One region of the Turicibacter bilis genome, then DNA from elsewhere that is predicted to be linked to it. Evidence: riboswitches for the same ligand, from Rfam matches in the RefSeq annotation. Region 1 holds a riboswitch; the other holds the start of a gene.
The links. A riboswitch is a leader RNA that binds a small molecule or an ion and turns the genes downstream of it on or off. The one in region 1 is predicted to bind S-adenosylmethionine.
Positions count from the first base shown of each region.

Region 2: linked by a shared signal. The riboswitch ahead of J0J69_RS12525 (methionine ABC transporter ATP-binding protein) and the one ahead of metK (methionine adenosyltransferase) in region 1 are both predicted to bind S-adenosylmethionine.

Region 1 covers NZ_CP071249.1:2,169,021-2,177,425, reverse strand. Annotated here, with positions in the region: gene J0J69_RS10530 (glutamine--tRNA ligase/YqeY domain fusion protein) at 1-106, opposite strand, end outside; gene J0J69_RS10525 (B3/B4 domain-containing protein) at 210-869, opposite strand; gene J0J69_RS10520 (hypothetical protein) at 940-1,305, opposite strand; gene J0J69_RS10515 (Ig-like domain-containing protein) at 1,535-3,760, opposite strand; gene J0J69_RS10510 (VanZ family protein) at 3,922-4,551, shown strand; gene J0J69_RS10505 (diacylglycerol/lipid kinase family protein) at 4,721-5,611, opposite strand; gene metK (methionine adenosyltransferase) at 5,759-6,949, opposite strand; SAM riboswitch class I at 7,420-7,521, opposite strand; gene J0J69_RS10495 (DNA recombination protein RmuC) at 7,595-8,405, opposite strand, start outside.
Region 2 covers NZ_CP071249.1:2,590,947-2,599,351, forward strand. Annotated here, with positions in the region: gene J0J69_RS12500 (3'-5' exonuclease) at 1-2,322, shown strand, start outside; gene trxA (thioredoxin) at 2,323-2,646, shown strand; gene J0J69_RS12510 (C39 family peptidase) at 2,889-3,848, opposite strand; gene J0J69_RS12515 (hypothetical protein) at 4,188-5,483, shown strand; gene J0J69_RS12520 (DUF6320 domain-containing protein) at 5,467-6,129, shown strand; SAM riboswitch class I at 6,235-6,337, shown strand; SAM riboswitch class I at 6,422-6,523, shown strand; gene J0J69_RS12525 (methionine ABC transporter ATP-binding protein) at 6,618-7,661, shown strand; gene J0J69_RS12530 (methionine ABC transporter permease) at 7,645-8,325, shown strand; gene J0J69_RS12535 (MetQ/NlpA family ABC transporter substrate-binding protein) at 8,360-8,405, shown strand, end outside.

The DNA of each region.
Region 1 (8,405 bases):
TTGGTTCTGGAGGGAAGCGTGTAATAATTTCTTTGTGCTTACCACTCTCTAAGTCTTCTTTCATAATCGTCTTAATGAAGTTTGAATTTTCATTGACCATTTCCATAAAAAACACCTCGCTAAAATTCAAAACTAATGCAAATATTGCGCCTTTAATATATAAAAATCTATTTTTAGATTATATCACAAGTCTAGAATACATAGTAACATTATTCCACTATTTCCAGTGAAAAATTCGTCATTTGACCAAATCTTGAGAATAAGTCTTTAGCTAATTCAACATCTTGTAATAAACCATCCGTCCCATTAAATGATGTAATGAATAATAAAATAGTTTTCGTCTCTTCTGTAATACGAGTTCGAGGTGTATCGGATGTCGGTGTTCCAAATGGACCTACTTCGTCACAATACACTGGGATATTTTCAATATTAATATTTCCACGACCAATTCCTTCATAAGGTTCATCCTGGCCAATACGAATCAAAATATCTCCTTGAATCTTATCTTCATCTAATACAGCCACACTACGTTGCGTTCGAGCTGATAAAACATTTCCAATATCCACAGCATTATTAACAAAGTAAAGCCCATTACCTTTAATTAAACGACGAAGTAAAGCTTCTGTTGATAGACGATAACGTGACGGATCCTTCCCTAATGCTTTATATCCGGCACGAGCTGCCGCAATACGTGGTTGTTTTAACAGCGTCTCTAGCGTTAATTGTTCCATCATCTCTTTTTCTAGCTGTTCCATCTCTTGTTTTAATGACTCCTGTGTTGGTGTCACTTCTGTATCAAAAGACATGATGGCTAAACAGTAACCAGGAACTTTCTCCTTTAATTGTTTATCAAGTGTAATCTTCTTCATAAAAAACCTCCGATAATGTAACTTTAATTACCATTATACAATTTAAAAAAGATAGTTTAAAACTATCTTTTTATTCTTTTTTAAAAGATTCAGCTTCTCGATCCTGTTCTTCCTTCTTCAACAGTGCGTAAGCAATAGCCAATTCTTTTAATTTATTTTCTCTCTCTTTATCAATACAGTATTGATGAACATAAATCATCATGCCAAAAGAAATGATAATTAGAACGCTTAAGTTCACGACATCTACTAATAAATAATTCATTCGCTCAAAATAATATTGATTCGAAGATAAAACATAATAAACAATCAAACATAGTCCATACCACTTCAGCCAAGAAAATAGATGCTCTGGTGAAATCTGAGTGATACGTAGTTGATTAATAAAAAATAATAAGAGAATGGATATCGATAGCAATAAGAATAAATTAACAACCACTTTGATCACCTCAGACAACTAACAGTTACTAATAGCATTGACCATTTTTTGAGTTTTTATTCTTTCACTATAAAGTGTTCTAAATCTTCTATCGTTAAAGCTTTTGAATGGTAAAGATATAGCCTACAAACTAATCCTATTTTCTTTATTCATGTATAATTCCTTCGACTCAAAATGTTCATTTCATTATAACAGATCGTTTGTAAGGCTTATACAAAACCTGCTTCTACTATTTAATCTTTAAACGAATTTGATCGATCCGCTCTCCATCATCACTTAAAATCGAAATCACAACCTCTCCTTCAGCAATTCCTTGAACCGTACCACCTTGTGTAACTGTTGCCACCCCTTCATCACTACTTAACCACAAAACATTCTGATGACTTGCATCTAATGGCAAAAGTTCATAATCTAATGTAACAGATTCCCCTACCTTCAATGACCTCACTTCTGTTTTAATCTTTAGCTTTTCAACTGGAATCACGACTCTGACATCAAAATCAATCTCACTATTTTTGGATGATAAAATTCGAGTAATTCCCGATGAATTAGCAATAAGCTTATCTTGTTTAATGACTGCTATCGACTCATCCGTGCTTTCAAATTCGAGTGTGGATAACTCTAATTGAGATCCCCCTAATAATTGAGTCAATTCTACTTCATCTCCTACCGAAAGAGTGACATACGTGATCACCTCGTTCGGGCGATTAGATGTCTCTTCATTTAATAACATAAAATCATCTCTTGAAACATAAGCCTCACTCGTCTCAAAATTATACGTTATATCAGATTCTATCACTTCTTGTTCTGAAATTGGCATATCACTTTGAATTTTGAGCTGATCCTCCATTTGAGCTAACACTAAAACAGGATAGTTACGAATGCCCGTACTTTGTTGTTGATTTGAAGTTAAATAAGCAAGATTCCCCTCTGAATCCAAATGAACAGGAATCACTTGATTATTCTGTTTAATCGCAAGTTGATAATAATTATAATCCTTACCACCTAATGCTTTATCCATACGATAGTAATGCCCCGCAATTTTTTCACCCCAGTAAGGGTCAGAGGCATATTTAACATTCATCCCACTTCCTTTATTCCCAACGTGTGGACCATAGTATCTAAAATCCGAAACAGCATCAGTATATCCCCAAGATACATAGCGTTCTGCATGATAGAATACACCGTTACGGATACTCGTAAACTGTGTGGCATTCCCATATGGATTTTGATCCGTCGCATTCATCCCAAACGTATTATTCTTGTCAATCGCAATCTTACTTCGACCATAACCACTTTCATGTAAAGCCATTGAAAACTCTAATCCCCCATTAATCCCAAATAATTCTTGGGCTTCTAAAAAGCTTTCTCCCTCATCTACTAACTGACTCTCACCTTCAGTTGGTGGATAAGTAACAGCCTTTTGTGTATAACCTAACTGATTTAAATAAGTATTCAACTCATCATACGTATAATTTGTTTTTGAACGATACGGGAGGTATTGAAAATAATTATAGAAGGGTTCACTACTATTTATTGCTCCTACCCCATCAACTGAAATCGATTGCCAATCATCATAAAAATAAATCCCATCATAACTATAATAACTTTTTCCTTCTTCCATCCAGTGCGGTGCTTTACCGATAATCAAAGGTGTCTTTGCTAAAGCATCTCGAACATCTTGTGCTAAATAATGAATGAGATCTTCACCTTCTTTGGTATAGTACGAAATATTTTGAACTTGATTACTCGGAATAATACTGACCCATGTTTCAGTACTTGCCGAAGCATCATACACCGCATGACGATCAACCCAACCATCATAACCTGACATATAAATTTTAAACCCCTCTTTTGTTTCATCAACTAATAAGGCCTCATCAATATAACAGGCATTAATATACGTATCTAGTGTTTCAGAATTCGTTAAATTATGATTAGCTCCACAAGTCGTCGTTTTAAATTGAACAATAGTTGGGTCCATCGAAATCACAATCATGCCATCATTCAAAACGACTAAAACTCCATCATCAAACGTCAAGCCTTGAACCTTAGACTTTAATTCCTTTGCTTCTTCAAACGTTTGTAAACAAGCAACATGTTCATAACTTCCATCAGACTTTGCCATCACTACTTCATAATAATAAGGATCACAATAGGCACTAACAATCTTTGTACGTGTAGTTTCTGTTGTATTACTCATATTTGTATTAATACTGTAGTAATAATACGGGTTAAATAAATCAGACAAAGATTGAATCGAAAATAACTGATCAACGACTTGTATATAATTAACTAATCCACTGGGATTATAAGATCGAAGTTTTTCTAAAGTACTCTCTACCGTGGAAAAATCCTGATAATCACCTGAACCTAAATCATCATCTGCTAATATCTTTATTTGTGCCGATAATAAGCACAACAAACACACTACTAATATACATAATCTCTTCATCCTTCTAGCTCCTATATAAAAAATTACATGAAACTCATTAAAAATCTGATTTCTTAGTATGTCTCCTAAAATAAGATTCATACTTCGTTATACAAAAAAGCTCTAGCAATCAAAAGGAAAATATTGTATAATACTTAAAATCTTAATGATGGAGGTGTGATATGAAACGAGAACATTTAAAGAAAGGATTATTTCTCTTGATTGGACTGATGACAATCTATTGTTTTATGAAGTTAATCTATAGCCTATCCGCTCAAACCGGTCGAGAGTCTGGCTCCCTCTCAAATAGTTTATATTTATTCCTCAGTCAATTTGAATTCTTAAATAACTTTTTACGTCAATGGGATCAATTTGTTATTAAAGTACTTTATAAATTAAACTTAGAAGAACTTTATCCTTTTATCTTCTCTACCTATAGTAATTGGAGCTTTATCATTCGTAAATGGGCACATTTTGGGATTTATATGATACTTGGGATACTTTCAATGGGGGTCTTTACTTACGCCTTTAACTTCTATAAAGCCTTCTTAATTACATTTTATTGTGGATCACTCTTTGCCTTTACTGATGAAATCCATCAACTCTTTGTCGAGGGAAGAACAGGACAGATTAGTGATTTTGAAATTGATGTTTTAGGCCTAGTGACCGGCATGACCTTCTGTCTTTTTATCTTTGTGATTGTAAATTTGATCCAATTTATTAATAAACATCTCAGTAACAATAACTCAAAACAGCAATATTCTAAAGAGAAACCAATTATTGAACGAACCCCCTTTACATTAGACGATTAACAAACCAAACTAATAATATTAACCCTTCTAATGATATAAAAATACCCCCATAATAGAATTTAAAGTGATTCTTTATCAGAGATAGAATCACTTTTTTCATCTACTATAGAGGTGCTATCCATTTCATTTAACACCAGCTGTTCTTTCTAATTATAAGAATAGCTGATGTCTACATTTTTAAAGATAGAATTTGTACTCGTCGTTGTAAACTTCTAATATTAACACTTTTTAAAATCCCACCATCTTCACCATCTAATGTCCACTTAACATCTTGCTCACTCTCAACAGTCATACGATCCGTCTTAAATGTCACTACATATTCTGAATCATATTGAGTATTTAAAAAGTCATTTAAGATTCGATGAATATCAATCAGATTTTTCGGAGCACGAATTAACGTCACTTCAAATAAACCATCACTTAAATCAGCCTGATTTCCAAATGCATTTTTTATACCTGCGACAGAATCTGAGTTAGAAATCATTCCAAAAATATAATCCCCTTCAATCACACCATCACGGTGAGTAATCTTACACTTATACGATTGAATGGTAGGTAACTTTAATAATCCCTCAATTAAGTAGGCTAATCCGCCTAACATATTTTTTCGTGGTTGTGGCGTCTCATAAGCGACATCAGTAAAGGCTCCAAACGCAGCAACATAAGTAAAATATCGACTACCAAACTGTCCAATATCAATTGGCATCTGTTTCCCTTGAATACATAAATCTAACGCTTTAGGGATATTTTTAGGAATTCCAAGTGTGGTAGCAAAATCATTGGTCGTTCCAGTTGGAATGTACGCAATTGGTGTATTCGCATTTGCTTGGATTAACCCTGTGATGACTTCATTTAAGGTTCCATCGCCTCCACTTGCAACGACTAAATCATAATTTCTAGCCTCTTTCATTTTCTCCACTGCATCATATTTAGCTTTAGTGGGATACACGACCACCTCATATCCAGCTAAGCTCAATTGGCTAATAATCAGTAATAAATAGTCCTTTATTATCCCACGTCCTGAAGTTGGATTAATAATAAGTAATAACTTCTTACGCACAGAGGCACTTCCTTTCAAAAATTTAAACTTTAATTTTACATTATATTATATCACCTATTGTCAAAAAAAATGTCGTTTATGATTGTAGAGATTCTAAGTACACAAATAAAAGCCTGATTCAAAAATTAGAACCAGGCTTTTATTTTATTAAAATTGTGATTTTAAAGCTTCAACTTTATCTAAACGTTCCCATGGTAAATCAACATCTGTACGTCCAAAGTGTCCGTAAGCAGCTGTTTGTTTATAAATCGGCTTACGTAAATCTAACATTTGGATGATTCCTGCTGGACGTAAGTCGAAGTTTTGACGAATAACTTCTACAATCTTGGCATTTGATACTTTTCCTGTTCCAAATGTATCAACCATGATTGAAGTTGGCTGAGCAACACCGATGGCATATGATAATTGAATTTCAATTTTATCAGCATATCCCGCTGCAACTAAGTTTTTAGCAACATAACGAGCTGCATAAGCCGCTGAACGGTCTACTTTAGTTGCATCTTTTCCAGAGAATGCTCCACCACCATGACGTGCATATCCTCCGTATGTATCAACGATAATTTTACGTCCTGTTAATCCAGCATCTCCGTGTGGTCCACCAATGACAAAGCGTCCTGTTGGATTAACTAAGTAGCGAGTATTTTCTGTTACTAAGTTTTGTGGTAACACTGCATCAAAGACATGTTTTTTAATATCTGCTTCGATTTGTTCGTGACTTACTTCTGGTGAATGTTGTGTTGAAAGTAAAACAGTATCGATTGCAACTGGTTTTCCTGCCTCATCATATTCAACTGTTACCTGTGTTTTACCATCTGGACGTAAGTAATCTAAGGTTCCATTTTTACGAACTTCAGTTAAACGACGAGATAATTTATGTGCTAATGAGATTGGTAAAGGCATATATTCTTCAGTTTCATTTGTGGCGAAACCAAACATTAATCCTTGATCCCCTGCACCAATTGCTTCAATTTGCTCATCAGTCATAATTCCTGTACGAGCTTCTAATGCTTGATCAACCCCCATTGCAATATCTACAGATTGTTCATCAATAGCTGTTAACACAGCACAAGTATCTGCATCAAACCCATATTTCGCACGGTTATATCCAATTTCACGAATTGTTTCACGAACAACCTTTTGGATATCAACATATGAAGAAGTAGTAATTTCTCCAAATACTAAGACTAATCCTGTTGTCACAGACGTTTCACAAGCAACGCGTGCCATAGGATCTTTTGCTAAGATAGCATCTAAAATTGAATCTGAGATTTGATCTGCAATCTTATCTGGATGCCCTTCTGTTACAGATTCTGATGTAAATAATCGACGTTCTGACATACTAATGTCCTCCTTCTAATTACACTAAGAAATACTCTATATTATTAAGTTCCTGACGAGAGATAATAGCTCGGGCCGGTTAATATTTAAAAATCATTAACAAAATCAATCATTCATACCTATAATGGACAATTTAAGAAAAATAATCCACCTTTTCTAAGTAATTCTTTTTTCTTTAACAAACTAGTACATATAATCTATCGCTGGCCGCTCAGATCATGAGCATACTAGCGGATAACATGGAAAGAACAACTTATAGTTTCACCTACGGTGTACAGTTTATCTAACTTTTACTCTGTTTAAAGAGATAAGCTTACATATAGCTCATCTAATGCGGTAAAACCACAAAGGCTGGTCGGATTCACTACTGCTCATCACTCCTTAGCACTTGAGTGGATAACCCCGAAGTTGTCCCTTTAGGCTAACAAAAAAAGTCCGCTATAAGCGGACTTGAATGACTGATTCAAACCCTCTTATTGCTCGAGTTAAACTCGCTTGGGTCGGCACCTTCCTATTCAAGGAGGTTGCCGCGACTTCATAGGCCCCTATGCCTCCATCGCTCTTAATAAGAGTATATTATTATATTTATTTTTAATTTCATTATTCATTATAAGAAAAAACTCGTAACTTGTCAATTATTAACGGTTATTCTTTAAAATCTAATTCAACATTTGAAATCGAATCAAAGCGAGTTCCAATTTTTTCAGTCGTAATATGAATCTCTTTGACATCTTTTGAAACTGTATCAATGTGTTTACTTAATTTATCCCAACGTTCCTTATATCGCTTAAATTCATCTCCTAATTTATTTAACTCTTGTTGAATGACTAAAGCATGACGATCGCGTTCAAGATTATTTATAATGACTTGAATCGTTGTTAAAGTCGACATTAAAGTTGTTGGAGAAACTAACCAAACTCGTCTTTGTTGAGCATATTCAATTAAATCAATATGGTAAGCATTAATCTCTGCAAAAATGGCCTCTGCTGGCAAAAATAAAATCGCCTGATCCGATGTTTCCTCCGGTGTAATATACTTCATGGCAATATCATCAATATGCTTTTTCACATCTTGTTTAAACTGCTTGGTGGCAATTTTACGTTCTACATCAGGTAAGTTACGATCCATCATTCGCTGATAGTTTTCCAATGGGAATTTCGAATCAATCGGTAAATTTCCTAATGGGGCTGGTGCAAATAAAATCGCATCAACCATCGTTCCATTTGAAACCTTATATTGAGTCTGATACAAACGGTCATTTTTCTCTCCAAATACTGAAGCCAAAATTTGATACAACTGAACCTCCCCATATGTTCCACGGCTTTTCTTATCTGTTAACAACGTCTGCAATGAAACAATATCTGTTGATAAACTTTCAATCTTCTTTTGCGCCTCATCTATCTTCGCTAATCGAACTAAAATACTCTGAAACGTCTCATTTGTTTTATTAAACGAC
Region 2 (8,405 bases), 420 kb from region 1:
TGCGTCAAGACGTTTCATAGTCTTTGTTATCAATTAATTAAAGAAGAAGCAAAATTACTGGGAAAATTATCTAACGATTTTATGATTATCGATGAAGAAGATGCGAAGTTTGTGATTAAGCAGTTAGTTGCAGATGCGGGGGTTTTAAGTGATAAAGCCTATGAATACATTCAAGCTCTCAAATTTTATCAAATAGGACGTGGTGAGGTGAATCAAGACTTAATTCATGCATTTCACCAATCAGAATCAGCCTTACGACTTTATTACACCTTGAAAAACTCAAATCTTGGGGTTGAAACATTAGCTTATTTATCGAATTATGGTTGGTGGCTTTATGAAGAATATCAACGTCATTTGAAAGAGCATCACCTGCTAGACTTTAATGATTTATTGTTATATGCCACGGAGTGTTTAGCCGAAGAAGAAATTTTGAAGCGATGGCAATCTAAGTTTCAAGTTATCGTTGTTGATGAGGTGCAAGATACAAGTATCGTAGAGTATGAGTTAATTCAAAAGTTAGCTTCACATTCAAACTTCAGTGCCTTTGGTGATTTTAATCAAACGATTTATGAATGGAGAGATTCAAATCCTGTTTTAATTCGTGCCAAAATTATGGAAGATTTTAATCCAATCTGTTTAGAATTATCATTAAATTATCGAGCGACAAAACGTCTCGTTCAAATGAGTGCGAATTATTTAGAGAATGGAAAGCGTGCACGCTTAATTAATCCTAGTTTATCACCAAAGTTAATTGAAGCAGCCAGTGACGTACTGGGGACTCGTCCTGTCTTTTATGAAGCGGGAACAAAACAAGAAGAAATGAATTTTATTATTGATCACTTAAAACATCATCGACAGGAAGATCTTGCGAAAACAGTTATCTTAACACGAAGTAATCGTCAAAATAGTGAAGTTGCTAACTTTTTAAAAGCAGATGGAATTCCGTGTTATCTAGTTGATCAATTATCTTTATTTAAACGCAAAAGTATTAAAGATTTACTTGCTATCGTTCGATTTTATTTGAATCCATCGGACGAAGTTTCTCTTCAAAGATTTATTCCTTTGTTATTTAAGTCGGTTGATTTAATACAAATGATTCAGCCTCAATATTTAAAACGTTATAAACAATACGACATGCGACTGGTCGATTTATTTTCAAAAGCGGCTTATGAGTATAAGGAACCTTATGGGTTATTGAAGCAATATTATGAAAACGGGCGAGTGATTATTTTTGATGTGGAATCAACTGGGCTTGATGTCACAAAAGATGAAGTCATTCAAATCGCTGCTATTGAGTTAAAAGAAGGAATAGTTGTTCAATCCTTTGAACGCTTTATTAACCCATTGAATTCAGTGGGGGAATCAGCCCTAGTTCATGGGTTTAGTGATGAGTTTTTAGAAGCGCATGGACAATCAGCCTATGATGTTTTTCAAGAGTTTTTACAGTTCATTGATGGCGCCCTTTTAATCGGTCATAATGTTCAGTATGACCTGAAGATTGTTCGTTCACATATGAATCGCGTAGGCTTATCATTTGACACAATCGTAGGTTATTGTGATACGCTAGATATTGTGAGGCGATTATATCCTAATCTCAAAAACCATAAGCTAGATACGGTGAGTGATTTTATTGGTGTGGAACACGAACCAACGCATAATGCGATGGATGATATTTTGGCCACAAAAGATGTGTTAGTTAAAAGTATGGAACGCTTAATGCAATGTCATGAACAGCGTAAGAAGGTCATGAGTTATTATCAGGCATCATTAATTTCTATCGTTAATCAGTTGGAACAAATAAATGCTTGGATTAATCAAGAACTTCCTTCACAGTTTTTATTAAAATTAATTGATGAGTTTAAAATCTGGGAGACAGCCCCATGGGTTGAAGATGAAGTGGAACAAATGAAGCATCATGAACTATTAGCTTGCTTAAGAGAAATTGAGGAGCAACATTTAACCGATTGTCCTCATCTTCCAATGTGGGAGTTATGGACACGAATTTTAGCCCAAACTTCGTTATCGGCTAGTGAACTGGATCGAGTTATGAAAGACCAAAATAAATTAGCGGTGATTACAGTACATCAATCGAAGGGATTGGAATTTGATCATGTGATTATTCCATTTTTAAATCAAGGGATGTTCCCGCTTGATTTTAATGGTACAAACCAAGAAGAGGAATGTCGTCTTTTTTATGTTGCCATGACCCGTGCGAAACAAACCCTTTTATTAACGCGTCATCTTAAGGATTATAGTTATTCTAAAAAAGAAAAGGAAAGAAGTCGGTTTATTGATTTCTTATACACACAAATAGGTGATTAAATGAATAAAATTTTTGAAGTAGAATATAATGCACAGCTCCCACAGTTAACAAAACAAGGCTTAACTTTAGTGGATTTTTATGCCACATGGTGTGGGCCATGTAAAATGTTAGCGCCTATCTTTGAAGAATTATCAGAGACTTATCAAAATGACGTTCAATTTGTTAAAGTGAATGTGGATGAAGTTCCTGTTTTAGCGCATGAATATCAAGTCATGACGGTGCCAACATTAATGTTGTTTAAGGATGGAAAACCGATTGAATCAGCAAAAGGATTTCATCCATTAAACGAACTAAAAGGATGGTTAGATTATCATCTTAAATAATAAAAAGGCTATGTTCATCTTTTTTGAACATAGCCTTTTTATTATTTAAGAAAACTAGTCTATTTATGGGGATAGGTAATCCCCCCCCCGTACCCCACCAAAGGACGATGTAAATCGTGTGAGGGCTCCATTTAAGATGTTTTCGTAGACTAAAGAGGCCCTGATTGATTCTAATACTTATTTTTACCTCTCGATCGCAAATTTTAACTATTTGTAACTATTTTGAGATAGCCCATTTATAATTATAATTTTTTATCAATGATGATGTATGGCTGTAGTTGATATGGTTTAGGAGCAACTTTACGATCTTGCCACATGTAGAAGAATTTTTCTAATGGGAAGATTGAATACCCGTCTTGCCAATGATCAGAAGTATCGTATGGGTCAGCAAAAATTAAAGTGTCATCTCCAATTGAAGGTGTCCCATTGTTATCATAACCAATAATAGCGACCCAATGTCCATCCCAATCGCCCCATTCAACCATAATTGGACGTCCAGCTTCTAAGTGACTAGTCAACCATTTTACAAAGTATGAATCTTTAGCATCATCTACCCAGGCAGAAGTTTCATCACTATTTTCAGAAGCGTATAGTGATGATGATGAGAATGTTGGATATAAGTTTCCGATATTAGATGGTGTAACCCCATCCTCTTCTTTTACTAAATCTTCTTCTGTGTAGTTGGTTTTATAGCTAGTTTCAATTACTTCAAATCCTTCTAAGTTTGAGAAGAAGTTATACATTTCTTCAACATTTGTCCCGTATTCATAGAAATTATTAGCTGTTCCAGGTAACGCATTTTCCTCATCCTCATCAACTGATGATCCCATTGCCACGGCGATATCCCATTCTGATAAATCAGTTTTTCCCATATGTGTGAGTGTCATTAATGCAACAGCATTTCCACAAGACCATTCTGTTGTTTGTTGCATTGTTTTAAAAGATGGGATAATTGTTAAGATTTCATCAGAAGTTAAGTGATAAAAATCAGGATTTACATAAAATCGTGACGTAGGATTATCACCAGCGAAAGCATAAGCATCTGCTCCACCATATTCATCAAAATCTTCACCTTCAATGAAATCAGGTTTTGTTTTTTCTATTGTTACAGCATGATTTGAACCATCAGTGGTTGGATTATTTTTACAAGCTGTTACAACTCCTAATGCCATTAGAAGTGAGGTGAATATTAGTTTTTTCATTTCGTTGCATCTCTCCAATCTATTTTTTTGCTATAAGTTTAGTAATTATAAACTTTGTGTAAAAAAACTAAAAAAATTACTCTCATAAAAAAATTAGTTAAATCTATTTTTTAAGCTTTATTTACGTCATGAAATGTATCATATACCATTTTAAAGCATAAATAAATAAAAAGTTCCGAAAAAAGTTGAAAAATATTAAACTGAAAGATAAGCAAAAATAAGAAAAGAAGAGGTATCATTAAACTTTACTCTCAATAGCTAGATTTCATGTGTGTGTTAGTGTATGATAAGTGAAGTATAGTTTTATCGTTAATATTGAAACAGTAAGGAAGATGAGGTATGAATGAGAATTTTCAAACGTTTTATTGGAGTAAATTAGATAATGTAGCGAAGTTATATGCCCTTGTTTCTAGTTCGAAGGCAACGAATGTATTTCGTTTATCTGTCAAGATGAAAGATATGATTCAAGTTGACCTTTTATCAGAAGCGGTGAGGGCAGCGTTAATTGAGATGCCTTCCTTTAGTGTACGTTTACGTAATGGATTTTTTTGGTATTACTTTGATATGAACTTACAAAAGCCTCGTATCCGAAAAGAATATACATATCCTTGTTCTAAAATGACGAAATTTACAAATAATAATTATTTATTTAGCATTACTTATTATGAGAAAATGATTCATTTAGAAGTCTTTCATGCGCTGGCAGATGGTGCAGGAGCCACTCAGTTTTTAAAGGTTATCATTTATCATTATCTCAAACGTTTATATCCAGAATTAGCGACGGAATCCATTGTGATAGGAGGAGATCATTCATCTTTACCTGCGATGGATGAAGACAGTTTTTTAAAGGTAAAAAGTGAAGCTCAATCAAAAGTCATACCGAAAACAACTGTAGCATATAAAATAACAGGTATTAAAAAACGTCCTCAAGAATTAAAGGTCATTCATGGGATTATGTCTGCTAAACAGGTCGTTCGTATCGCAAAGCAATATGAAGTGACCGTATCCAGCTTGCTATGTTCAATTTTGATTTATGCGATCTATGAACAAAATTATAAATTTAATCAGGATCTTCATCCTATTATTGTCACGGTTCCTATTGATTTAAGAGGGAGATTTGGTTCACATACGTTAAGAAATTTCTTTTCAAATGTTAATGTGACGATTACACCAGGTCCTGACTTAAGCCTTGATGACTTATTAAAAGACGTTTCAAACCAATTGAATGAGGGAAAAAAGCCAGAAGTTGTGAATCGAAAAATTAATGATAATGTCAGTGCTCAAAAAAACATGATGATTCGTTTCGTGCCACTAGGAATTAAGAACATGGTGATGCGTCATATTTATCATGAAGCGGACAAAGGAGTTACAACAACGTTATCAAATTTAGGGCGTGTCGTCTTACCTGAATCATTAGCTCCATATGTTGAGGAAATGCGAATGATGATTCCTGTGACACCTCATCAACCGATTCGTTGTGGTGTTATTTCTTGTAATGATCAATTCGTTTTAACATTTACTTCTTCTTTAGAGGAAACAGATATTCAAAGATACTTTTTCAGATTTTTAAAAAAATACGGGATTGATATAACAATCTCTTGTAATGAGGAATTTAATCATGAAATATTGTTCTAAATGTCAGATGAAAGTACAAAATCAATTGAATAACTGTCCACTTTGTGGGCAATCACTGGAGTCAGTTGAATTTGAAATTGAGCGAGATTATCCAGAGCAATTTGCAAAAAAACGCCGTTTTTCCATTCGAAAATTCATTATTTTTTTAGCGATGGTGATTATCTCCTTCTCGTTTATCAGTGGGATTTTTCAGGATTTTCAATGGAATTGGGTATTCATTATTACAGCTGCAACACTTTACGTAACTATTAGTGCTATTTTAGGATCGCGTGTGAAACGAAATATTGGTCCAAATATTTTAACACAGGTTATTGGAATATCGGCTTTATCAATCATTATTGATTATTTTTTGGGATATAGTGGGTGGTCTTTAGATATTATTTTCCCGCTTGATTTAATGGCTGGAACAACCATAATTACTGTCATGATTCTTCTTAATCCAAAGCGATTTACGGATTTAGTTATTTATCAATTAATGTTTGGATTGATGGGAATTGTGATTTTGACGATGATTTATTTCCAAGTCATTATCTTCCGTCAAATTGCTATTATTGGAAGTTATTATACGATCATTACTTGTGTCGGTTTATTCTTCTTTGCGGATCGTCAGATGATTCATGAGTTGAAGAAAAAATTTCATTATTAATTAATATTTTTCATAAAAAATACAAATTATGTAAGAAAAGATTTACAAATAGAAAAATAGATGTTATAGTATCCATAAGTTAAATAATTCCAATTGAATCGTGATTCCTTATAAAGAGAAGTGGAGGGACAGGCCCGATGAAGCTTCAGCAACCAGTACAGATGTACAGTGGTGCTAAATCCGACAGAGCTATTCTGAAAGATGAGGAGAACAGGTTAGTATGCTGATTTTAAACTAAGGTGTTCTTCTGATTTCTCAGAAGGAATCCTTAGTTTTTTTAATTGAATAATAATCCTTATCGAGAGAAGTGGAGGGACAGGCCCGATGAAGCTTCAGCAACCAGTACAATGTACAAAGGTGCTAAATCCGACAGAGCTATTCTGAAAGATGAGGGAGTGAGTGAGAATTTATTTAGATTTGAACGGACTTCTTTCATCAGCATAAGGAGTCCGTTTTTATTTTGGAAACAGCAAGAAAGGAGAGTCAATATGATTGAACTGAAGAATGTGAGTAAAACTTTTTCGCTAAAGGGGAAGATTGTTGAAGCGGTTAAAGAGGTTAATTTGACAGTAGAAGCTGGTGAAATTTTTGGGATTATTGGATATAGTGGTGCAGGCAAGAGTACTTTAATTCGATGTTTAAATTTTTTAGAAGTTCCAACTGAAGGTGAAGTGATTGTTAATCGTCAAGTGCTAAATCAATTATCGCCCAAAGAATTAAGATTAGCTCGTCACAAAATTGGGATGATTTTTCAGCACTTCAATTTATTAAAGACACGAACTGTTTTTGATAACGTTGCTTATCCGTTAAAATGTCAAAAAATTAGTAAAGAAGAAAAGAAGGAAAAAGTACTACGTCTTTTGAATTTAGTGGGTCTAGAGGATAAAGCAGATGTGTATCCTTCCCAATTAAGTGGGGGACAAAAGCAACGTGTGGCCATTGCACGAGCATTGGCTAATGACCCTCAAGTTCTATTATGCGACGAGGCAACATCTGCACTTGATCCACAGACGACAAAGTCGATTTTAAAACTTCTTAAAGAAATTAATAAAGAGTTAGGATTAACGATTGTGTTAATTACGCATCAAATGGAAGTGGTTAAAGAGATTTGTCATAAAGTTGCGGTCATGGAGAAGGGCCGTATTATTGAACAAGGAAATATTGTTAGTGTCTTTTCAAATCCACAATCAGAGATTACAAAAGATTTTGTGTCCTCATTATTCCAAGATGAGAAAATCTTTGAGTTATTAGCAGAAAGAGCACCACTAGAAGAACTGAGTCACTTAGAGAAGCTAGTTAAAATCTCATTTGTTGGTCAGCAAACAGGACATGCCTTTATTTCGAAGTTATCAAAGCAATTTAATGTAGAGGCAAGTATTTTATTTGGAAGCATTGAGATTATTCAAAAGACCCCGATTGGTCATTTGATTGTTAGCTTCCATGGTAACAAAGAAGAAATCTTTAGTGCGATTAACTATTTAGAAAACTCAGATATTCAGGTGGAGGTGTTAAAGAATGAATCAGTTGCTTAATCAAATTTGTCCGAATGTCGTAGCGTATTTTCCAGAGTTAATTCAAGCGCTATGGGATACATTATTGATGGTGGTCATCTCGGGATTGTTTGCTGTGTTAATTGGTTTACCCATTGGAGTTGTTTTAGTCGTGACAAGACCGGGACATTTGTTAGAACAAAAAGCAGTTAATCTGATAGTGGGGAAGTTCATTAATGTTTTTCGCTCGATTCCATTTATTATTTTATTAGCATTTATTATGCCATTAACTCGAGCAATTGTCGGAACATCGATTGGATTAAAAGGGGCAATCGTTCCTTTAGTGGTAGGAACTGCGCCATTTGTTGCTAGACAAGTAGAATCAGCCTTATTAAATGTGGATCCTGGTGTGATTGAAGCTGCAAAGGCAATGGGATCAACGCCATTTGAAATTATTTATCGTGTCCTACTTCGAGAAGGGCTAGGTGGAATTATTTATGGACTAACGATTACGACGGTTAGCTTAATTGGATTTTCGGCCATTGCTGGAAATGTCGGTGGTGGAGGTTTAGGAGACTTCGCTATTCGTTATGGGTATCAGTACTATAAGGGAGATATTATGGTAGTAACGGTCATTATTATTATCATTTTAGTTTCAATCGTTCAAAGTGTTGGGGAAGCGCTTGAACGAAAGTTCAGTCATTAATGAACAAAGAAAAAAATCAAAGGGAGAGATAGAAATGAAAAAGAAATTATTAAGTATTGTAACAACGATTTGTTTAGGAA